DNA from 4 places in the Kitasatospora sp. NPDC127035 genome. Region 1 is predicted to be linked to each of the others. Evidence: predicted binding sites of a transcription regulator. Region 1 holds the regulator's gene; each other region holds the start of a gene.
The links. Region 1 encodes HrcA, which represses chaperone genes, less so after heat shock. Its sites were predicted from a motif close to TTNGCACTCNGNNNNNCNGAGTGCNAA; they were not measured.
Positions count from the first base shown of each region.

Region 1 (5,911 bases):
GGTCATGCCCTCCGCACTCCCCGACGGCGAACCGGTGCCGTCCGACGGTTCCCTGCCCGCATCCGCGCTCGACGGACTCGGCTCCCGGCCGTTCGGCTTCTACCTGCACGTGCCCTACTGCGCGAGCCGCTGCGGCTACTGCGACTTCAACACCTACACCGCCACCGAGCTGCGCGCCTCGGGCACCGTCGCCTCCCAGGAGACGTACGCCGACAACGTGGTGGCCGAGATCCGCCACGCCCGGAAGGTGCTGGGCGGTGCCGACCTGCCGGTGCGCACCGTCTTCCTCGGCGGCGGCACCCCCACGCTCCTGCCCGCCGGCGACCTGGTGCGGATGCTCGCCGCGATCCGGGAGGAGTTCGGGCTCGCCGACGGCGCCGAGGTGACCACCGAGGCCAACCCGGAGTCGGTCGACCCGGCCTACCTCGCCGAACTGCACGCGGGCGGCTACAACCGGGTCTCCTTCGGCATGCAGAGCGCGCGGCCGCACGTCCTCCAGCTGCTCGACCGCCACCACACCCCCGGCCGCCCCGAGGCGTGCGTCGCCGAGGCCCGCGCCGCCGGCTTCGAGCACGTGAACCTCGACCTGATCTACGGCACCCCCGGCGAGTCCGACGACGACTGGCGGGCCTCCCTGGACGCCGCGATCGGCGCCGGGCCGGACCACGTCTCCGCGTACTCGCTGATCGTCGAGGACGGCACGAAGCTCGCCGCCCGGGTCAAGCGCGGCGAGCTGCCGATGATCGACGACGACGTGCACGCCGACCGCTACCTGATCGCCGAGGAGGCGCTCACCGCCGCCGGCTACTCCTGGTACGAGGTCTCCAACTGGTCCACCACCCCGGAGGGCCGCTGCCGTCACAACGAGCTCTACTGGACCGGCGGCGACTGGTGGGGCGCCGGCCCCGGCGCCCACAGCCACGTCGGCGGCGTCCGCTGGTGGAACGCCAAGCACCCCGCCGCCTACGCGCAGGCCCTCACCGGGCACCGCAGCCCCGCCCAGGGCCGCGAGCGGCTCACCGCCGAGGACCGCCGGGTCGAGCGGATCCTCCTGGAGCTGCGCCTCGCCGAGGGCATCCCGCTGGACCTGCTGACGGACACCGGCCTGAAGGCCGCCCGGCAGCACCTCGCCGACGGCCTCCTCGACGCCGGATCCCACTCCGCGGGCCGCGCCACCCTGACCCTCCGGGGCCGCCTGCTGGCCGACGCGGTCGTGCGTGACCTGGTGGACTGATCTTCGCTGGCGCCGACACCGCCGACTTCCGGACGTACGCCTGACGCGCCTCAGTCCGGCAGGGTGACGAAGTCGATCAGCTCCTCGACCCGGCCGAGCAGCTCCGGCTCCAGGTCCCTGTAGGAGTCCACCGAGGCGAGGATCCGCTTCCAGGCGGCGGGGGTGTCCACCGGCCAGCCGAGACGGCGGCAGACGCCCTCCTTCCACTCCTCGCCGCGCGGGACGGCGGGCCAGCCGGGGATGCCGACACTGGACGGCTTCACGGCCTGCCAGACGTCCACGTAGGGGTGTCCCACCACGAGCACGGCCTCGCCGGTGACCCGGGCGGCGATCCGGTGCTCCTTGGTGCCGGGCAGCAGGTGGTCCACCAGGACGCCGAGACGCCGGCCGGGGCCGGGGGCGAAGTCGGCGACGATCGCGGGCAGGTCGTCGATCCCCTCCAGGTACTCGACCACCACGCCCTCGACCCGCAGGTCGTCTCCCCAGACCCGTTCGACCAGCTCGGCGTCGTGCCGGCCCTCGACGTAGATCCGGGACCCGCGGGCCACCCGGGCACGGGCGCCGGGCACCGCGACCGAGCCGGAGGCGGTCCGGCCGGGCGTGCGCGCGGGGGCCGGCCCGGTGGGCCGGACCAGGGTGACCACATGCCCCTCCAGCAGGAAGCCGCGCGGGACCAGCGGGAAGACCCGGTGCTTGCCGAACCGGTCCTCCAGGGTGACGGTGAACCCCTCGGCGGTCTTCTCGCAGCGCACCACCGCCCCGCAGAAGCCGGTTTCCGCCTCCTCGACCACGAGGTCCCGCTCGGCGGGCACCTCGGGGGCGGGCTGCTGCCGCTTCCACGGCGGGGTCAGGTCGGGTCCGTACCGGCGGCTGTGCATGCAGCGACTATAGGGAAGACGGACGGAGGGTCAGAGCCCTGGCGCGCCCCAGACCGGGAACCAGCGGGTGAGGTCCTTCTCCAGCCGCAGGTCGTTCCCGAGCAGGGCGTTGACCTGCAGTTCCAGCGGGCTGTCGCGCTTCTCCCCGCCGCCCGCCGCCGGCGCGAAGGGGTAGAAGGTGCCGCGCTTGTACAGGTAGACCAGCGCCAGCGGCCGGCCCCCCTCGTCGCGGAAGGCGACGAGCGAGCAGAGCAGCTGCGGCCCGAAGCCGTTCGCCTCCAGCTCGCTGTTGACCGCGTGCAGGTCGTTGACCAGCTCCGGCAGTTCCCCGGGAGCGTGCCGGGCCAGCAGCCAGGAGTAGCCGTACGCGTCCTTGGACGCCTCGACGGGGACGCCGCCGCGCTCGGTGTCGGCGTCCAGGAGGGCCCGGACCTGCCGTTCGACCTCGCCGAAGGCCCCGCCCTCCACGGAGGCGAAGCAGACCGACCCGACCCCGGTGGGCCGGAAACCGGCCGCGGCCTCCAGGGTGATCGCGGCGGACGGCACGCCGAACAGCTGGTCGAGGTCGGGCCGCACGGGCTTGGTGCGGCCGAACAGGGCGTCCAGGATTCCCACGGTGGTCCCTTTCCCGGAGGAGGAGGCGGTTCAGTGGCCGAGCCGGGTGGAGATCTCGGCCAGCTGCTCCAGCCGCTGCTCCAGCGTCGGGTGGGTGGAGAGCAGCCGGCCGGCGGTCTCCCGGGCGCTCAGCGCGGGGGCGAAGTAGAAGGCGTTGTAGGCCTGCGCCTGGCGCAGGTCCCTGGTCGGGATGGCGGCGATCTGGCCGGTCACCTTGGTGAGCGCCGAGGCCAGCGCGCTGGGACGGCCGGTGAGCTGGGCGGCGGCCCGGTCGGCCGCCAGCTCCCGGTAGCGGGAGAGCAGCCGGGTCAGCAGGAAGCTGATCGCGTACACGACCACCGACACCAGCGGGACGATCAGGGCGGCGATCGCGGCGTTGGAGTCGTTGCTGTTGCGGCCGCCGCCCATGAACCCGCCGTACATGGCGATCCGGGTCATGGCTCCGGCGAGGACACCGAGGAACCCGGCGACGGTCATCACCGCGACGTCCCGGTGGGCGACGTGGGACAGCTCGTGGGCGAGCACGCCCTCCAGTTCCTCCGGCTCCAGCCGGCGCAGCAGCCCGGTGGTGACGCAGACCACCGCGTTCTTCGGGTTGCGGCCGGTGGCGAAGGCGTTCGGCATGTCGTTGTCGGCGACCGCCACCCGGGGTTTGGGCATGTCGGCCAGCGCGCAGAGCCGGTCGACGGTGCCGTGCAGCTGCGGGTACTGCTCGGGGGTGACCCGGTGCGCCCCCATGGCCCGTTCGGTGATCTTGTCGCTGAACCAGAACTGGGCGACGAACAGGCCGCCCGAGATCAGGACGACGATCGGCCAGGCGCCGCGCAGCAGCACGATCAACAGCCCGGTGAATCCGACGTACAGCAGCCCGATCACGAACATCGTGCCGACCATCCGGCCGGTCAGGCCGCGGTCCGGCGCGAAACGGGAGTGCTGGCCCGAGGTCGACATCGCTGGTCCTCCGTTCGCCGTCCGCTTCCGATGCTGCCACCAGGCCGGGCCCGCGGCATCACCCGCGCGCCGCGAACTGCGGGCAGGATCACTCCGGCCGGGCCGTTCCTGCCGTCGGACCCGGGCCTTACACTGGCAGGTAGGGTCCTGGCACTCGTATGTTCCGAGTGCCAAGCCCGGTTCCTCCCGGAACGGGCGAAGCGGCTCGAAACGGACACATGTCATATCGGACAACGCGTGAAGACGGAGGTGCGTGCCCATGGCCGGTGAGGTCCGCCAGCTGGACGACCGCAAACTCGCGGTGCTTCGCGCCATCGTCCAGGACTACGTGGGGACGGAGGAGCCGGTCGGCTCCAAGGCCCTCGTGGAACGGCACAACCTCGGGGTCTCCCCGGCGACCGTCCGCAACGACATGGCCGCGCTGGAGGAGGACGGTTACATCCACCAGCCGCACACCAGCGCCGGGCGCATCCCCACCGACAAGGGGTACCGCCTGTTCGTGGACCGGCTGGCCGAGGTCAAGCCGATGAGCGCGCCCGAGCGGCGGGCGATCCGGCACTTCCTGGACGGGGCGGTCGACCTCGACGACGTGGTCGCCCGTACGGTGCGGCTGCTCGCCCAGCTGACCCGCCAGGTCGCGGTGGTGCAGTACCCCTCGCTCTCCCGGTCCACCGTGCGGCACATCGAGCTGGTCGCGCTGGCCCCGGCCAAGGTGATGCTGGTGCTGATCACCAACACCGGCCGGGTCGAGCAGCGGATGGTGGACTGCCCCGGGGCGGTGGGCGAGACCGTCCTGGCCGACCTCCGGGCCCGGATCAACGTGCGGGCCGCCGGACAGCGGCTCCCCGAGGTCCCGGGACTGCTGGAGGACCTTCCCGCGCAGTTCGAGGCGGGGGACCGGCCGACCGTCGCGACGGTCCTGGCGACGCTCTTCGAGGCGCTCGCCGAGCAGAACGAGGAACGGATCATGCTGGCCGGCACGGCCAACCTGACCCGTTTCGGCCACGACTTCCCGTTGACCATCCAGCCGGTGCTGGAGGCACTGGAGGAACAGGTCATCCTGCTCCGCCTCCTGGGTGAGACCGCGGACGCCGGGATGACGGTCCGGATCGGGCGTGAGAACGCCTACGAGGGCCTCAATTCCACCTCCGTCGTCTCGGTCGGTTACGGTTCGGGCGACGAGAGCGTGGCCAAACTGGGTGTGATCGGTCCGACCCGGATGGACTATCCGGGCACAATGGGGGCGGTGCGAGCGGTGGCACGGTACGTGGGCCAGATCCTGGCCGAGTCGTAGGAACGGCCACCGTCAGGACCCTGACGGTGGTTCCAGTCGCAAGCACTTCTACAGGCGGAACAAGCGGAGCATTTGGTGGCCACGGACTACTACGCGGTACTCGGCGTCCGACGGGATGCGGGGCAGGACGAGATCAAGAAGGCGTTCCGGCGCCTGGCACGCGAACTGCACCCGGACGTCAACCCGGACCCGAAGACGCAGGAGCGGTTCAAGGAGATCAACGCCGCCTACGAGGTGCTCTCCGACCCGCAGAAGCGCCAGGTCTACGACCTCGGCGGTGACCCGCTGTCGCCGAACGGCGGCGCGGGCGGCTTCGGCGCGGGCGCGGCGGGCTTCGGCTTCTCCGACATCATGGACGCCTTCTTCGGCGCCGCCTCGGGCCAGCGCGGCCCGCGGTCGCGGACCCGCCGGGGCCAGGACGCCATGATCCGGCTGGAGATCACCCTGGAGGAGGCCGCTTTCGGCACCACCAAGGAACTCCAGGTCGACACGGCCGTCACCTGCACCACCTGCAGCGGCGAGGGCGCGGCCCCCGGCACCTCCGCGCAGACCTGCGACATGTGCCGCGGCAAGGGCGAGGTCTCCCAGGTCACCAGGTCCTTCCTGGGCCAGGTCATGACCTCCCGCCCCTGCCCGCAGTGCCAGGGCTTCGGCACCGTCGTGCCCACCCCGTGCCCGGAGTGCGCCGGCGACGGCCGGGTCCGCGCCCGCCGCACCCTCACCGTCAAGATCCCCGCCGGTGTCGACAACGGCACCCGGATCCAGCTGGCCGGCGAGGGCGAGGTCGGCCCCGGCGGCGGCCCGGCCGGCGACCTCTACGTCGAGATCGCCGAGACCGCCCACACGGTGTTCCAGCGGCGCGGCGACGACCTGCACTGCACCGTCACCATCCCGATGACGGCCGCCTCGCTCGGCACCCAGGTGCCGTTGCAGACCCTG
Region 1 covers NZ_JBHXDN010000024.1:103,616-109,526, reverse strand. Annotated here, with positions in the region: gene hemW (radical SAM family heme chaperone HemW) at 5-1,234, shown strand; gene ACFWIC_RS18850 (DUF3097 domain-containing protein) at 1,285-2,112, opposite strand; gene ACFWIC_RS18845 (hypothetical protein) at 2,143-2,727, opposite strand; gene htpX (zinc metalloprotease HtpX) at 2,758-3,678, opposite strand; gene hrcA (heat-inducible transcriptional repressor HrcA) at 3,938-4,972, shown strand; gene dnaJ (molecular chaperone DnaJ) at 5,048-5,911, shown strand, end outside.

Region 2 (5,911 bases), on a different contig from region 1:
GTCCCCGGCCAGCGTCCGGACCGCGGACCTGCCCCGTTCGACCGGGCCCGTCCCCTGGATCCGCACGCTGGAGGAGCACTCCGGGCAGAACACGTAGACGACCTCGTGGACGTCGGCGCGGGTGCCGAGCCCGGGCAGGTCCTGCTCGACGGAGGTGCGCAGCCGCGTCAGCTGCGGACTGTCCGGCTTGAGGGCGGCGTCGACCACGACGGCGCCGGGCGGGGCCTCCGGACGGTAGGCGGCGCGTTCCTGCGCGTCGGTACCGGTGGTGTAGACGCCGACGGCGACGGCCCCGGCGACGGCGGCCAGCACGGCGGCCACGGCCGGCGCGGTCCGGCCGCGGTGGCGGGCCGAGTCGCGCAGGGCGAGCCGGGGGCCGAGCGGGAGCCGGCGGGCCAGCCTGCCGAACAGGGCGATCAGCATCGGGGTGAACAGCAGCAGGCCCATTTCGGCGGTGGCCGCTCCGGCCAGTACCGAGAGGGTCCGGGCGGTGAAGCTCCCGACCACCGGCATGCCGGCACTGGAGTACGTGCCGACCCCGTAGACCGCCACGGCCGCGCCGGCGCCGACCAGCAGCAGACCCACGACCGGGGCCCAGCGGCTGGGGGCGGTGACGGTGTCGCGGCCGGTGAGACCGGCCACCACGTCACGGCGGGCTGCCTGCACGGCGGGCAGCACGGCGGCCAGCAGTGCGGTGAGGACGCCGACGCCGGCGATCGCCAGCAGGTCGACCGGGGCGAGCGCGAAGTGTCCGAAGCGGCTGCCGCCCGCCTCCTCGGCCCAGGGCCGGACGGCGGCGACCAGTCCGGTGCCGAGTCCGACACCGAGCGCGGCACCGGCCAGCCCGAGCACCAGCCCGGCGCCGAGGACCACGGCGCGGACGTGGCCGCGGTGGCCTCCGGCCGCCCCGATCAGGGCGAGCTGGCGGCGCGAGCGGCGGGCGCCCACGGCGAACGCGGGGCCGGCCAGCAGCGCGACCTCCAGCAGTGCCATCCCGACGACGGTGACGAGCACGACGGTCCGGTTGTCCGTGGCGGCCGTGAGGTCCACCGGCCGGTCCAGCTGGTAGGGGACGGCGGACCGGGCGGGCGGGTCGAGGGTGACGGCCCGGGAGGTGACGGTGAAGCCGTACCTGTTGAACTCCTGGACCTTGGCCCAGTCGAGCCGTCCACCGGCGGGCAGCCGCACCAGCCACTGCTCCGGCGGGGCGCCCTCGTCGGCGACCGGGGCGGTGATCCCGGCGGTCTTCGGCGCCATCGCCGCCGTGAGCGGGGCGACCACCTCGCCGGGGCGGCCGACCAGCTCCACCTTGTCCAGGTCCCCGGGGTGCTCGACCACGCCGGTCAGGGTGAACGGGGTCGCCAGGCCCTTGAGCGTGGTGGCGTCGCCGATCCGCAGCCCGGCCTCGTCGAGGAAGGCCCGGGTGACGGCGGCCTCGTGCGGCGCGGAGGGGGCCCGGCCCTCGACCAGGTCGAGACGGCCGGACCAGTCCTTCGCCGTCAGGTCGGCCTCACCGGTCGAGGTGGTGAACAGGCCCTCCCGGGTCGAGGCGCTGACCTCGGGTCCGGGGGTGGCCGGCAGGAGCACGGCCCCGGGCGGCAGCAACCCGGCGACCAGGGCGGCCGGGGCCGTCGCGGCGGCGCGCTGCTGCTCGGCGGTGGCCGTCTCCCCGGCCACCAGCACCCGGACGCCGTCCTCGGCGACCGGGGCCTGTTCGACCGCGCGGCCCGGCCGGTAGGCGGTGACCAGCGCGTCGGTGCCGCCCATGAGCCGCTCGGCCCGCTCGCCGGGGGTGAGCTGGCCGCTGCGGTAGACGACGTCGGCGCCGGTGACACCGAGGACGGGCAGGGCGATCATGGCGACGACGAGGGCGCTGCGGCCCTTGGCGCGCAGGGCGTCGCGGCGGGCGATGCGCAGCGCGACGCGCAGGGCGGAGAGCCTCATCGACCGGCTCCGTTCCGGCTGGAGAGCAGCATCAGGGTCTCGGCGTCCCGGCCGATGCTCTCGTCGACGATCCGGCCGTCGCGAAGGAAGACCACGCGGTCGGCCCAGACGGCGTGCCGGGGTTCGTGCGTGACCATCATGGCGGCGGCGCCGGCGTCGCAGCGGGCCCGCAGCACCGCGAGGACGGCCTCCCCGGTGGCGGAGTCGAGGGCGCCGGTGGGTTCGTCGGCGAGGACGAGGCGGCGGTCGCCGACGAGCGCGCGGGCGATGGCGACGCGCTGCTGCTGACCGCCGGACATCTCCTCGGGGAAGCGGTCGGCCAGCTCGGCGATGCCCAGTTCGGTGAGTGCGGCCAGTGCCTCGCGGCGGGCGATCCGCCCGGAGGTGCCGTCCAGCTCCCGGGGCAGCGCGATGTTCTCGGCGGCGGTGAGGGCCGGAATCAGGTTGTAGTCCTGGAAGACGTAGCCGACCGAGCGACGGCGGACGGCGGCGAGCCCGGTCCGGCTCAGTCCGCCGAGCTCGACGCCCTCGACCAGCACCTCCCCGCCGGAGGGCCGGTCGAGACCGCCGGCCAGCGTCAGCAGGGTGGACTTGCCGGAGCCGGACGGGCCCATCACGGCGACGAACTCCCCGGGGTGGACGGCCAGGTCGACGCCGCGCAGCGCGTGCACCTCGGACGGGCCCTGCCCGTGCACCCGGGTGACGTTCCGCAGCTGCAGGACGGGCCGGGCCAAATCTGACTGGGACATGCTTCTCCCCCTCGTTTCGCGTGGGCGGACGGCCTCGCGGCCGGCGGCGCCCTACATACCGAGTATGTATACCCCCACCCGAAGGGGTGACTCAAGTGCCCGACATAAGTCGGTAGACTGCATATGCAGGTTACGCGAGTCGGAGCCGCGAAAAAAGCCGCCGCACCCGGAGGCACGGCGGCGGACGAGGAGAAGCGGGGGAACCCGGCAGGGGGAGGGCGGGGGAAGCGGCAGGGGCGGCAAGGAGCACGGCGACAGAGGGGACGGCGGAGACGACCGGGGCAGTGGGCGGCGCCGGAACGGCGGGGGCGTCAGGCGAGCTGCCCGACGGGCGCCACCGCGGCGCCCTGCTTGCCGCAGACCCAGTGCGGCTCGGGGCCCAGCTCCGGCTCCACGCCGAGCGCGTGCGGGTCCCCGTCCGCCGCGCACTCGGCGCAGAGCGGCCAGCGGCCGTAGTTCTCCAGCAGCGCGTCCTGGACGTCCTGGGCGACCAGCCCGAGCACGTACTCGGTGCCGTCCGGCCACTGCTCCAGCCACCAGCGCCGGTGCGTCACGGCCTGCTCGACCAGCGACACCACGGCGGCGTCCGCCACGTCCCGTGCGGTGAGGTCGGCCAGAATCAGCGCCCGTGCGGTGTGCAGCGCCGTCTCGATGTCGTCAGGGGAAGCCATCGGCCCATTCTCCCAAACCCGCCGCCGCCCCGGACGCCCTCCGCACGAGGCCCCGCCGAACCGCCCGGCGCCGCGCCCCCGCAAACGCCCTGCTCCCCCGCAAACGCCGCACGGGCGGCCCCCCGAAGGGGACCGCCCGTGCGGACGAGGAACCGTCCGATCCGAAGGATCAGAAGTCCATGTCACCGCCCGGCATGCCGCCGCCGGCGGCCGAAGCCTTCTCCGGCTTGTCGGCGATGACGGCCTCGGTGGTGAGGAAGAGCGCCGCGATGGAGGCGGCGTTCTGCAGCGCGGAGCGGGTGACCTTCGCCGGGTCGATGATGCCCGCGGCGATGAGGTCGACGTACTCGTTGGTCGCGGCGTTCAGGCCGTGGCCGGCGGGAAGGTTGCGCACCTTCTCCACCACGACGCCACCCTCGAGACCGGCGTTGGTCGCGATCTGCTTGATCGGGGCCTCCAGCGCGATCTTGACGATGTTGGCACCGGTGGCCTCGTCGCCCTCCAGCTCCAGCTTGTCGAACGCGACGGCGGCCTGCAGCAGGGCGACGCCACCACCGGCGACGATGCCCTCCTCGACGGCGGCCTTGGCGTTGCGCACCGCGTCCTCGATGCGGTGCTTGCGCTCCTTGAGCTCCACCTCGGTGGCCGCGCCGGCCTTGATGACGGCCACGCCGCCGGCCAGCTTGGCGAGGCGCTCCTGGAGCTTCTCGCGGTCGTAGTCCGAGTCGCTGTTCTCGATCTCGACGCGGATCTGGCTCACGCGACCGGCGACCTGCTCGCCGTCGCCGCCACCGTCGACGATGGTCGTCTCGTCCTTGGTGATGACCACCTTGCGGGCGGTGCCCAGCAGGTCGAGGCCGGCGCTCTCCAGCTTCAGGCCCACCTCCTCGGCGATCACGGTGCCGCCGGTGAGGATGGCGATGTCCTGGAGCATGGCCTTGCGGCGGTCACCGAAGCCCGGGGCCTTGACGGCGACGGACTTGAAGGTGCCCTTGATCTTGTTCACGACCAGGGTCGACAGGGCCTCGGCCTCGACGTCCTCGGCGATGATGACGAGCGGCTTGCCGCTCTGCATGACCTTCTCCAGCAGCGGCAGGAGGTCCTTGACCGAGCCGATCTTGGAGTTGGCGATCAGGATGTACGGCTCGTCGAAGACGGCCTCCATGCGCTCCAGGTCGGTGGCGAAGTAGGCCGAGATGTAGCCCTTGTCGAAGCGCATGCCCTCGGTGAGCTCAAGCTCCAGACCGAAGGTGTTGCTCTCCTCGACGGTGATGACGCCTTCCTTGCCGACCTTGTCCATGGCCTCGGCGATGAGCTCGCCGATCTGGGTGTCGGCGGCCGAGATGGAGGCGGTGGAGGCGATCTGCTCCTTGGTCTCCACGTCCTTGGCCTGGGCCAGCAGCTGGTCGGAGACGGCGATGACGGCCTTCTCGATACCACGCTTCAGGGCCATCGGGTTGGCGCCGGCGGCGACGTTGCGCAGACCCTCGCGAACGAGCGCCTGGGCCAGCACGGTGGCGGTGGTGGTGCCGTCACCCGCGACGTCGTCGGTCTTCTTGGCGACCTCCTTGACGAGCTCCGCACCGATCTTCTCGTACGGGTCCTCGAGCTCGATCTCCTTGGCAATGGAGACACCGTCGTTGGTGATCGTGGGGGCGCCCCACTTCTTCTCCAGAACGACGTTGCGACCCTTGGGGCCGAGCGTGACCTTCACCGCGTCGGCGAGCTGGTTCATGCCACGCTCAAGGCCGCGGCGAGCTTCCTCATCAAAGGCGATGATCTTGGCCATCTGAAGTGGTCCTCCGGGACACGGTCGACTGCTCGGACCAAGGGGTGCCCGCGACGGACGGCCCTGGTATGCGGGGGTCCCTTCCCCTACCGCTCCCTGGGGCCTCACCGACCCGGTCCGCTTATCACTCTCAAGCTGTGAGTGCTAACGCCAATGATTAGCACTCTAGGTGGGCGAGTGCAAGCCCAATCGGCAATCCGCGAGCGCCTCCGGGGCCCTCCGCACGCCCCCCTCCGGGGCCCCTCCGGCGGTCCCCGTCCGCCTCCGGACGCACCCCCGGACAGGCCGGCGGGCCCGTACGACGTGTGTCGTACGGGCCCGCCGGGAAGCGAGAGGCGCACCAGCCGATGAGCCGAGCCGAACTCCTGGGTGTCGGAAAGGTCAGACCGCCGCGCGGACCATGTCCGCCTGCGGGCCCTTCTGCCCCTGAGAGATCTCGAACTCGACCCGCTGGCCCTCCTCAAGGGTGCGGTAGCCGTCCATCTGGATCGCGCTGTAGTGGACGAAGACGTCCGCACCACCGTCGACCGCGATGAAGCCGTAGCCCTTCTCCGCGTTGAACCACTTGACGGTGCCCTGAGCCATTCCGAACTCCCCTAGTGCTGTGCTGGCCCTTCACGTGCCCGCAGGTCTGCGGGCCCGGGTCTGGTTGGAGGCCGGCCCGGGGAACCCCCCCTGGGCGCAACCGCGCACGCCACAATCCCCCCGACGCCGCCGGACGGTATCCGGCGAACGGGCGATTGCGTCGACCGCGGCTG
Region 2 covers NZ_JBHXDN010000066.1:8,884-14,794, reverse strand. Annotated here, with positions in the region: gene ACFWIC_RS32615 (FtsX-like permease family protein) at 1-1,944, opposite strand, end outside; gene ACFWIC_RS32610 (ABC transporter ATP-binding protein) at 1,941-2,693, opposite strand; gene ACFWIC_RS32605 (hypothetical protein) at 3,005-3,364, opposite strand; gene groL (chaperonin GroEL) at 3,534-5,153, opposite strand; gene ACFWIC_RS32595 (cold-shock protein) at 5,535-5,738, opposite strand.
Region 2: a site for HrcA is predicted at 5,311-5,337, ahead of groL (chaperonin GroEL). Genes of this name have one in related genera too.

Region 3 (5,911 bases), on a different contig from region 1:
TGACCGTCGTCCTCCGCAGCTGATCCGCGTCACGTTGAGCCTCCTGGCTGGTACGAACCTCTCCGACACGGCCGATCGGCGACAGACTCCGTGCTGATCGCCTGTGAATCTCCGCGATCGTTCCCGACGTCCGGCGCCCGCTAACCGCCTCCGCACTTCCAACGACCGTCACTCGAATGAGTTACGGCCTTCAGGGCCATCTCCACCACTGTACGTGGCCGACCCGTTACCGATCAGCCGCATCGCGGGGCACACGCCGCTCTTTTGCGCAGCTCGGGCGCGGTGGGCGCACGACCCGCACACCGATTCGGGCCCCCGCGCGCCCGTCGGCCACCCGATTGCCACGTTCGCGCCGGGCGATCGCCGCACCGCCGGGCATGCCCACTTTGCCCGTTTTTATAGCTTTTGTATGGTCATTGACTGTTGTGCCACTCTGTGGGTGACTTGTCCATGGAGTTGCCGTAAGTCATATTTCCAGGTGTCCACACCGGCGCCGGACGCGCCCCGCCGTACCGCCCAGTGCAATCCGCTGGCAGCCGGCGCGCGGTCGACGAGCCTCTGAAGGGAATGAGTCATGGCAGATTTCTCCCGCCTCCCCGGCCCCAACGCGGACCTCTGGGACTGGCAGCTCTCCGCGGCCTGCCGCGGCGTGGACAGTTCGCTCTTCTTCCACCCCGAAGGAGAGCGCGGCGCCGCGCGGAGCTCACGCGAGGCGAGCGCCAAGGAGGTCTGCATGCGCTGCCCCGTGCGCACCGAGTGCGCCGCGCACGCACTGGCGGTCCGCGAACCGTACGGCGTCTGGGGCGGGCTGACCGAGGACGAGCGCGAGGAGATGATGGGCCGCTCGCGCAACCGCCTGGTGGAGGTGCCGCTCGTCGCGCCGGGCGGGGCCCAGCGGTACCTGTCGTAACCGTCCGTGTCCGCCGCGCCGAGAAGAAACGTTTCTTCCCGTGGTGGCGCACGTCAGGGCCCGGCGCCTTCCCGGCCTGCGCCCGGTCGGCCCGGGGACGGCCGGTCCGGGGCGGTCACGGCCCGGCCGCGGGCGACGGACGGCCGGTCCGGACACGGCCGGTGCCGCCCGGTCCCGGTCGACCCGGTCCCGGTCAGCGCCCGGGGCCCGCGCCCGCCAGCCGCTCCAGCATCAGCGCCACCGCCGGCACCTCGGCGAGGTCCGGGAGGGTCAGCGCCACCACCTGCCGTACCGCCGGCGCTCCCGTGGCGGCGTGCACCGCCACCGTCACGACCCCGTCCGGGCGCACCGACTGCAGCGCCAGCCCCGGCAGCACCGCCACCCCGAGCCCGGCGGCGACCAGGCCGACCACCGCGGGGTAGTCGTCGGTCGCGAAGTCGATCCTGGGCTCGAACCCGGCTCCGGCGCAGAGCTCCACCAGGTGCCCGCGGCACTGCGGGCAGCCGGCGATCCACTGCTCGGAGGCCAGCTCGGCCAGCTCCACGGGCCCGCCGCGCCCGGCCAGCCGGTGTCCGGCGGGCAGCAGGCCGACCAGCGGGTCGTCCAGCAGCGGGGTGACCACCAGGTCGGACCAGTCGGTGCCGGCGCTGAGCTGCTGGGCCTCCAGGTTGGCCTCGGCGCGCGCCTCACGGGGCGTGCCGTGCGCGGGCGCCGGCGCGGCGGCGCCGGACGCCTGGGGGTAGCGGAAGGCCAGCGCGACCTCGCACTCGCCGCCGCGCAGCATCGCCAGCGACTCCGGAGGCTCCGCGTCGACCAGCGACACGCGGACCCCCGGATGGCTGTCCCGCAGCCGGGCGACGGCAGGCGGCACCAGAGTGGAACTCGCGGTCGGGAAGGAGACCAGACGCACCCGTCCGGCCCGCAGTCCGGCGATCGCCGCCACCTCCTCCTCGGCGGCGGAGAGCCCGGCGAGGATCCCGGTGGCATGCTTGAGCAGCACCCGTCCGGCCTCGCTCAGCTGCATCCCGCGACCCGAACGGACCACCAGCGGGGTGTCCACGGACTTCTCCAGGGCCTTCATCTGCTGGCTGATGGCGGGTTGCGTACACCCCAGCTCGCGGGCGGCGGCGGAGAAGGATCCGGTGCGGGCGACGGCACGCAGGACGCGCAGGTGGCGGGCCTCGATCATGCCTCAAAGATATAAGTAAATCTTTGCTATCTGCAAAATTCAGATGATAGTTGAAGAGTAAAACTCGCCCACCGGCGCGGTGCGCGCCGGACGCCGCACCTCGGAGCGGCCCGTCAGGGGCGTACCGCGGCCGACACGCCGGAGGCCCGGCCGCGCCCCCGAGGGGCGCGGACCGGGCCTCCGGTCACTGAACGGGTGTCAGTGGGAGTGGCCGTGGCCGCCGTGCGAGTGACCGGCGTCGGGCTCCTCCTCCTTCTTCTCCACCACGAGGGTCTCGGTGGTGAGCAGCAGGGAGGCGATCGAGGCGGCGTTCTCCAGGGCGGAACGGGTGACCTTGACCGGGTCGATGACGCCGGCCTTGATCAGGTCGCCGTACTCGCCCGTGGCGGCGTTGTAGCCCTGGCCCGGCTCCAGCTCGGAGACCTTGGAGGTGATGACGTAACCCTCCAGGCCGGCGTTCTGGGCGATCCAGCGCAGCGGCTCGTGCAGCGCCTTGCGGACGACTGCGACACCGGTCGCCTCGTCGCCCGTCAGGCCCAGGCCGTCGTTCAGCACCTTGGCGGCGTGGACGAGGGAGGCGCCACCACCGGCGACGATGCCCTCCTCGACCGCGGCACGGGTCGCCGAGATGGCGTCCTCCAGGCGGTGCTTGCGCTCCTTCAGCTCCACCTCGGTGGCGGCACCGACACGGATGACGCAGACGCCGCCGGCCAGCTTGGCCAGGCGCTCCTGCAGCTTCTCGCGGTCCCAGTCCGAGTCGGTGTTGGCGATCTCGCCCTTGATCTGGGCGACGCGGCCGGCCACGGCCTCGCTGTCGCCGGCACCGTCGACGATGGTGGTCTCGTCCTTGGTGATGGTCACGCGGCGGGCGCTGCCCAGCACGTCCAGACCGGCCTGGTCGAGCTTGAGGCCGACCTCCTCGGAGATCACGGTGCCACCGGTCAGGGTGGCGAGGTCGCCCAGGATCGCCTTGCGGCGGTCACCGAAGCCCGGGGCCTTGACGGCCACGGCGTTGAAGATGCCGCGGATCTTGTTCACCAGGAGGGTCGACAGCGCCTCGCCGTCGACGTCCTCGGCGATGATCAGCAGCGGGCGGGAGGTACCGCCCTGCACGACCTTCTCCAGCAGCGGCAGGAGCTCCTGGATGGAGGAGATCTTGCCCTGGTTGATCAGGATGTACGGGTCCTCCAGGACCGCCTCCTGCCGCTCCGCGTCGGTCACGAAGTACGGCGACAGGTAGCCCTTGTCGAACTGCATGCCCTCGGTGAAGTCCAGCTCCACGCCGAAGGTGTTCGACTCCTCGACGGTGATGACACCGTCCTTGCCGACCTTGTCGATCGCCTCGGCGATGAGCTCGCCGACCTGGGTGTCCTGCGCGGAGAGGGTCGCGACGGCGGCGACGTCGTCCTTGCCCTCGATCTCGCGGGCGATGGACAGCAGGTGCTCGGAGACGGCGGCGACGGCCTTGTCGATGCCCTTCTTCAGGGCGGCCGGGCCGGCACCGGCGGCGACGTTGCGCAGACCCTCGTTCACCAGGGCCTGGGCCAGCACGGTGGCGGTGGTGGTGCCGTCACCCGCGACGTCGTTGGTCTTGGTGGCGACCTCCTTGACGAGCTGCGCGCCAAGGTTCTCGTACGGGTCGTCGAGCTCGACCTCACGGGCGATGGTGACACCGTCGTTGGTGATGGTCGGAGCACCGAACTTCTTGTCGATGACGACGTTGCGGCCCTTGGGGCCGATGGTCACCTTGACGGTGTCGGCCAGCTTGTTGACACCGCGCTCCAGCGAGCGGCGCGCGTCCTCGTTGAACTGCAGGATCTTCGCCATGTTCCCTATTCCCTCGGGGCTGCGGCCGTCGCGGCCGCTCGACTACGTGAACCAACAACCACGCCCCGGGCCCCTGTCACTAGGGACACGGATCCGGGGCGGGTCGGGACGTCTTACTTCTCGGTGCTGCTTACTTCTCGATGATGGCGAGAACGTCGCGCGCCGAGAGGACGAGGTACTCCTCGCCCTGGTACTTCACCTCGGTGCCGCCGTACTTCGAGTACAGGACGATGTCACCGACGGCGACGTCGAGCGGCAGACGCTGGCCGTCCTCGAAGCGACCCGGGCCGACAGCCAGGACGACGCCCTCCTGGGGCTTCTCCTTGGCCGTGTCCGGGATAACCAGGCCGGAGGCCGTGGTGGTCTCGGCGTCGAGCGGCTGGACCACGATGCGGTCCTCGAGCGGCTTGATGGCAACCTTGCTGCTGGTGGTCACGTCCGAGCTCCCCTTCGGAGATTACGGGGCTTACTAACGGGTAGGGGCGAACCTGCGGATCTGCCGTCGCGGGGGTCAGAAACGCCTCTTCGCGTTAGCACTCCCCCCGTGGAGAGTGCTAGGCATGACCATAGGCCGCGGTTAGCACTCAGTCAACCAGAGTGCCAACGGCGCGCCCCCGGACCCCGGGATACGGGCGAGTAGCCGCACTCGCGTTCGGGTCGTTCCCCCGACCGCACACGCGTCCCGTGATCGAGACCTCCGGACGCACCGGCCCGTCCCGGCGCACCGACCGGGGAGAATGGGCCCGTGGAGACCGACAACCTGCAGCCCCTGCTGACCGACCGGGGCCAGGCCCTGCTCGCCGAACTGCGCGAGTTCGCGCCGGAGGAGGAGCTGGCGCTGGCCACCCGGCTGCGCAGGGAGCACCCCGCCGAGCTGGTGTCCGCCGCCTTCGGGCAGGCCCGGCTCCGGCAGCGGGCGCGGGCCAAGTTCGGTGCGGACGCCGATCTCATGTACTTCACGCCCGACGGCGTCGAGCAGTCCACCCGGCGCAGCGTCGCCGAGTGGCGGGCCCACCGCTTCGCGGACCTCGGCGTGCGGCGGCTGGCCGACCTCTGCTGCGGGGTCGGCGGCGACGTGCTGGCACTGGCCCGGGCGGGGATCGAGGTCCTCGCCGTCGACCGGGACCCGGCCGCCTGCGCGGCCACTGCGGCCAACGCGGCCGCGCTGGGCCTGACCGACCTGGTCGAGGTGCGCTGCGCGGACGTCGCCGACATCGACGTCACCGGCTACGACGCGGTCTTCACCGACCCGGCCCGGCGCACCGCGCGCGGCCGGGTCTTCGACCCCGAGGCGTACGCCCCGCCGCTCTCCTGGGCGATCGGGGCCGGCCGGCGCACCCCGATCGGCGCGCTCAAGGTGGCACCGGGCATCCCGCACGAGGCGGTGCCGGCCGACGCCGAGGCCGAGTGGGTCTCCGACCACGGCGACGTCAAGGAGGCGGTGCTCTGGTTCGGCACCGGGGCCGCCGGCCCGCACCGCGCCACCCTGCTCCCCGGCCGGACGAGCCTGACCGGCGGCGACCTGCCCGACCCGCAGGCCGGCCCGGTCGGCCGCTACCTGTACGAGCCGGACGGCGCGGTGATCCGGGCCCACCTGGTCGCCGAGGTGGCCGGGCAGGTGAACGGCCGGCTGATCGACCCGAAGATCGCCTACGTCACCTCGGACGAGCTGGTCGCCACCCCGTACGCGCACGCCTTCGAGCTGACCGACGTGCTGCCGTTCCACATCAAGAAGCTGAAGGCGCTGCTGCGCGAGCGGGGCGTCGGCACGGTGGTGATCAAGAAGCGCGGAATGGCGATCACCCCGGAGGAGCTGCGCCGCCAGCTGAAGCCGTCAGGCCCGAACTCCGTCACGGTGATCCTCAGCCGGACCGACAACGGGCCGCTGATGATGCTCGGACAGCCCGTCCGGGCCGACGCTCAGGCGGCGGGCGACTCGATGTAGTCCTCCAGCCGGGCCACCGCGAAGCCCTGCTCCTGGATCC
Region 3 covers NZ_JBHXDN010000061.1:19,928-25,838, forward strand. Annotated here, with positions in the region: gene ACFWIC_RS31465 (response regulator transcription factor) at 1-1, opposite strand, end outside; gene ACFWIC_RS31470 (WhiB family transcriptional regulator) at 575-910, shown strand; gene ACFWIC_RS31475 (LysR substrate-binding domain-containing protein) at 1,104-2,099, opposite strand; gene groL (chaperonin GroEL) at 2,298-3,926, opposite strand; gene groES (co-chaperone GroES) at 4,057-4,362, opposite strand; gene ACFWIC_RS31490 (methyltransferase domain-containing protein) at 4,672-5,871, shown strand; gene ACFWIC_RS31495 (polysaccharide deacetylase family protein) at 5,847-5,911, opposite strand, start outside.
Region 3: a site for HrcA is predicted at 4,504-4,530, ahead of groES (co-chaperone GroES). Genes of this name have one in related genera too.

Region 4 (5,911 bases), on a different contig from region 1:
GGTGATCAGGAACTGCAGGACCGCGCTCAGCACGCTGCCCCAGAGGATGAGGATGCCGGTGGTGACCTCACCGGCCGCGGTCACCTCACAGGGCCCCTTGAGGCAGGAGGTGTAGGCCGCGAGATCCTTGGCGCCGAACACGCCGACGATCGGGTTGATCACGCCTTTGACGAAGGCGTTGACGATGTTGGTGAAAGCGGCGCCGATGACCACGGCGACGGCCAGCTCGACGACATTTCCACGCAGCAGGAATTCCTTGAAGCCTTTCATGCCGCGTGAACGACGAAGTCGAAATCCGGTTACGGGTGATCTTCAGCTCCCTCTGATTGACAACCCGTTCGGTGGACGGAGGCCGTCTCCGGCGGTGGCAGGCCCGCTCGCGCGGGGCCGAAGGTGAGTGCCACGGCCGCCGCGAGCACGAGGACGGCCAGGGCCCCTGGGCCCTGCCGGAGCGCCTGTCGGAGCCGGTGTCCGCGCCCGGCTCCGCGCCTGATCGGCGGGAACGACGGCACCGGCTGTCGTGGCGGGACGCTCGGCGCGGGCAGTGGCGGCAGCGGGAAGGGGAGCGGGCGGGAGGGGTTCCTGGTCGGCACGGGCACCACCGGTGGTCGCAGGGTGCCGGCCCCCACCGGGTCCGTTTCCGGGTGGCGGCGGGCCGGCTTCTCGTGACGCACACTCTGGGCCGCCGGCCCGGTGGTCGGAAGCCCCTTTCCCTGCCCTGTGGAAAACTCGGGCCCGGGGAGGACCGGCCTCCGCCGAACGGGTGCACTTCTGCGCCGTTCGGGGGAATTGAGAGAATCCGGGAATGCGAACGGCCCGCCGGACCCGCATATTGCGGGTCGACGGGCCGTTCGGTCGTTCTGTCTCGGCAGTCCGGCAGTCCGGGCTTCGTCGGGGCGGTCAGCCCGCTGCGGGAGCGGGGCTCGCCGCGGGCGCGGAGCCGCCCGACGAGGAGGACGACGACGAGGTCGACGTCGACGAGGGGGTCGACGAGCCGGTGCTCACCGAGCTGCTGGAGGAGGAGCGGCTGTCGGTCCGGTAGAAACCGGAGCCCTTGAAGACCACACCCACGGCGGAGAAGATCTTGCGCAGGCGCCCCTCGCAGTCGGGGCAGGTGGTCAGCGGCTCGTCGGTGAACTTCTGCACCGCCTCCAGGCCGTTGCCGCACTCGGTGCACTGGTACTGGTACGTGGGCACTTGTCTTCCTCCTGGCACTCTCGCCTGATGAGTGCTAACGATGGTCAATGATGCGGCATTCCGCTGGATCAGTCCAGCGACTCGGGTGTGAGATGAGTCCGGCCCGTCGGCGGGACGCCGCCCCGCGCCGCCCGGCGATCAGCCCTTGGCGGCGCCCACCAGCTGCGGAGCGGCGCCCGCGCCCGTGCCCGGACCGGGCGCGGCGCCCGCGTCGGCGGTTGCCGCGCTCCGGGTCCCCGGCGCGACCAGCAGCCCCCGCAGGGAGACCAGCGCGACCAGGCCCAGCCCGGCGCCGGCCACCGGCACCAGGAACCCGGCCGACGGGCCGCTCCCGTCGACCAGCTGCCCGGCGACCATCGACCCGACCGCCAGGCCCAGCCCGATGGCGCCGGTCAGCCAGGTGAACGCCTCGGTCTTGGCGCCGTCCTCGACCAGCGTCTCGACCAGCGTGTAGCCGGTGATCAGGGTCGGTGCGATGGCGAGACCGCAGAACAGGCCGGCGACGGCCAGCGAGACCAGGTTGGGCATCGCCCAGAGCGTCGAGCAGCCGATGACCAGGAGGGCGTAGCTCGCGAGCATCCGGTGCCGGGCGGCGTGCCGCCAGGCGATCATGCCGTACAGCACGCCGGCCAGCATCGACCCACCGGCGAAGATCCCGTACACGGTGCCGCTGGCCCCGGGCTGTCCGGCCGACTCGGTGAACGCGGCGACGGAGACCTGCATCGCGCCGAAGACGGTGCCGACGCCCAGGAACGCGCCGGCCAGCAGTCGGACGCCGGGCGAGGCGAGGGCGGAGACCCGGCGGGCGCCCGGAACGGCCGGGTGCAGCGCGGGCGCGGTGCGTCGCTGGGCGGCGAAGGCGAGCCCGCCGACGACGGTCAGCGTGGCCTCGACGATCAGTCCGGAGGCCGGGTTGACCGTGGTGGCGATGGCGGAGGCCAGCACCGGGCCGATCACGAAGGTGAACTCGTCGGTCACGGACTCGAAGGCGAAGGCGGTGTTCAGCTTGGCCGGCGGCGTGCCCTCCGCCGACAGCCTGGCCACCCAGCGGGCCCGGACCATCGCGCCGATCTGCGGCACGGAGGCGCCGGCCGCCGCGGCGGCGAGGAAGAGGCTCCAGACCGGCGCGTGGCCGAGTGCCAGGGCGATCAGCGCACCGACCGAGACGGCGTGCACCACGACGGTCGGCACCAGGACGGCGGCCTGGCCGAGGCGGTCGGCCAGCCGGCCGGTCTGCGGCCCGACCAGGGCCTGGGCGACGGCCGAGACGGCGGCGGCGGTGCCGGCGGTGCCGTAGGAGCCGTGGGTGTCGCGGATCAGCAGCAGGATGCCGAGGCTGAGCATCGCGTAGGGGAGCCGGGCGGCGAAGGCGGGGACGAGGAACGTCCACACGCCGGGGGTGCGCAGCAGCGCGCCGTACCCGACCCGGGTGGGGGCGGCGTCGGCGCGGTCCCCGGGCGCGGCGGGCAGGTCGTGCCCGGGCATGGTGTCGTCGACCGTTCGGCGGGCCGTCACGGTCGGTCCTTCCTACTGCCTGGTAGCGCGGCAGGGCATGAAAAAGCCCCGACGGCGCCGAGAGTCGTCCTCTCGCGCGTCGACCGGGGTAGATACCGGGCCGGCCGCGGGGTCGCCGAGGGCCGGACCGCGGCCGCCGAACGGTCGCGCCAACTCTGCATCAGGCAGATGCTGGGTGTGTCATTCCGAGTAGCTATACGCGCGTAGATGGCGCGCTTACCTCCACAATACAGGGCTCGTCCAAAACTGTCCTGTCGATCGAAGGTGAACGCCGGCCGAACACCCCACGGCGTCGGCCGGGCCGGACGGCCGGGCCGGCGTCACCGGGCGGCGCCACCCGCCCCCCCCCCCCCCCCCGGCGCCCGGCGCCCCGCCCCCGACCCCCGGCGCCCATGAGCCCGGGGGCTCACTCCCGCCCGTACAGCCACCCGGCGAGCTTGCCGCCACGGTCCACGGCCCGCAGCCGCCGCTCCGCCGCCTCGCTCACCTCGTCGGTGGTCACCACCAGCAGCTCGTCCCCGCCGCGCAGCACCGTGTCCTTGTCCGGCACGAAGCTGTTGCCCTCGCGGACGACCAGGGTCACCGCCGCGCCGGCCGGCAGCCGCAGTTCGCCGATCTCCACGCCGGACATCCGGGAGGTCGGCGTCAGCGCCACCGACAGCAGGTGGCCGTGCAGCTTCTCCAGCGGCGCCGACTCGATGCCGAGGTCCTGGCCCATCGAGCCCTCGCCGATCCGCAGCCACTTGGCGACCCAGGGCAGGGTCGGCCCCTGGAGCAGGGTGAAGACCACGACCAGGATGAAGACGATGTTGAAGACCTCCTGGGCCATCGGCGCGCCGGCGACCAGGGGGATGGTGGCGAGCACGATCGGCACCGCCCCGCGCAGGCCGGCCCAGCTCAGCAGGGCCTGTTCACGGACCGGCAGCCGGAACGGCGTGAGGGTGGTCACCACCGAGAGCGGCCGGGCCACGAAGACCAGCACCGCGCCGATCACCAGCGCCGGCACCACGGCCGAGCCCATCGTCTCGGGGGTGCAGAGCAGGCCCAGCAGCACGAACATCCCGATCTGCCCGATCCAGGCCAGGCCGTCGGCGAAGCCGCGGACGGCGGGTCCGTGCGGCAGCTTGGCGTTGCCCAGGACGACGGCGCTGACGTAGACGGCGAGGAAGCCGGAACCGTGCAGCATCGCGCCGCCGGCGTAGGCGAGCACGGTGAGCGCCATGACGGCGATCGGGTAGAGCCCGGAGGACGGCAGGGCGACGTGCTTGATCCCGTAGGCGCCGACCTTGCCGACCGCCAGGCCGACCGCGAGGCCGATCGCGAGTTCGGCGAGGATGGTGCCGATCAGGACGTACCAGGAGTCCAGTTCCCCGGTGGTGGCGAAGGCGACGACCAGGATCACGACGGGCGCGTCGTTGAAGCCGGACTCGGCCTCCAGCAGGCCGGTCAGCCGGTGCGGCAGCGGGACCATCCGCAGGACGGAGAAGACGGCCGCGGCGTCGGTCGAGGAGACGATCGCGCCGAGCAGCAGCGAGGTCCGCCAGTCGAGGCCGACCAGCCAGTGCGCGCCGGCGGCGGTGACGAAGACGCTGACGCCGACGCCGACGGTGGCGAGCACGGTGGCGGCCGGCATCATCGGCCGGACCTCGCGCCAGTTGGTCTTGAGGCCGCCCTCGGCGAGGATCACCACCAGGGCGGCGTAGCCGAGCACCTGGGTGAGCTCGGCGTTGTTGAACGTGATGCCGAGCCCGTTCTGGCCGAGCGCCACGCCGATGCCGAGGTAGATCAGCAGGCTGGGCAGCCCGGATTTGGTCGAGATGCGCACGGCGACCACCGCGACCAGCAGGATCACGGAGAATTCGAGGAGCAGCTGGTTCAGGTGGTCGACATTCACGCAGGGGCACCTCGGGCTGGCAGGGGCGGACGGGGTGTCTGGTGGCGGTGAGGCCGGGAGCGCTCGATCGACAGGGGCGGGGGCGGCCGGCGCCGATTACTCCCCTTACGGATCGTTACGCAGTCTAACATTTTGCCATATCTTTAGGTTTCCCGGCTGTGCGGCCCGTCACCTCGGGTTCTGACCTCCTCCGATTCCACCGTGAGCGTCCCCCGTGCACGCCCGCCAGCCGAGTCGGCCTAATGTGGTGCCCTGTCACGGCCCCGTGCTCCTGACATGTCCGCCCGCCCCCCAGTGAGGACCGCAAGGACCCAGATGCCCCGCTCGAAGAAGTTCCGGCGCGCCCGTCTGATCGTGATCGTGCTGGTCGTGCTGCTGGTGGCCGGCGCCGGCTACGGCGGCTACCGAGGGGTGGCCGCGGTCCGCGCGTCCTTCCCGGAGGTCGACGGCAGCGTCAAGGTGGCGGGCCTGAGCGCGCCGGTCGACGTCAAGCGGGACGCCAACGGCATCCCCCAGCTCTACGCCGACACCTCCGAGGACCTCTTCCGCGCCCAGGGCTACGTCCAGGCGCAGGACCGGTTCTGGGAGATGGACGTCCGGCGGCACATCACCGCGGGCCGACTGTCCGAGATGTTCGGCGACGGCCAGGTCGAGACCGACTCCTTCATCCGCACCATGGGCTGGCGCCAGGTGGCCCAGAAGGAGTTCGACACCCAGCTCTCGGCCGAGACCAAGAAGTACCTCCAGGCCTACGCGGACGGTGTCAACGCCTGGCTCGTCGAGCACCCGGGCGGGTCGCGCGCCTCCCTGGAGTACACCCTGCTCGGCGTCGTCAACGGCGACTACGAGCCCGAGCAGTGGACCCCGGTCGACTCGGTGGCCTGGCTCAAGGCGATGGCCTGGGACCTCTCCGGGAACCTCCAGGAGGAGATCGACCGCGCGCTGCTCGCCCAGGACTTCAGCCCGGAGAAGATCGCCGAGCTGTACCCGGACTACCCGTACGCCCGCAACGGCACGATCGTGAAGACCGGCACCGTCAGCAGCGACACCTACCGCCCCGCCGACGGCTCCGCCCCGGCCGGCGCCCCGGGCACCGGCACCGGCACCGCGCAGGGCGCGACGACCACCGAGGCGCTGCTCAAGGGCGTCACCACCCGGATCGACGCGCTGCCCGAGATGCTCGGCCGCAACGGCCAGGGCATCGGCTCCAACTCCTGGGTGGTCGCCGGGACCCACACCACCACCGGCAAGCCGCTGCTGGCCAACGACCCGCACCTCGGCCCCGGCCTGCCCTCGGTCTGGTAC
Region 4 covers NZ_JBHXDN010000017.1:122,418-128,328, reverse strand. Annotated here, with positions in the region: gene mscL (large conductance mechanosensitive channel protein MscL) at 1-270, opposite strand, end outside; gene ACFWIC_RS14970 (FmdB family zinc ribbon protein) at 901-1,197, opposite strand; gene ACFWIC_RS14965 (MFS transporter) at 1,336-2,682, opposite strand; gene ACFWIC_RS14960 (potassium/proton antiporter) at 3,119-4,606, opposite strand; gene ACFWIC_RS14955 (penicillin acylase family protein) at 4,922-5,911, shown strand, end outside.
Region 4: a site for HrcA is predicted at 1,209-1,235, ahead of ACFWIC_RS14970 (FmdB family zinc ribbon protein). Genes of this name have one in related genera too.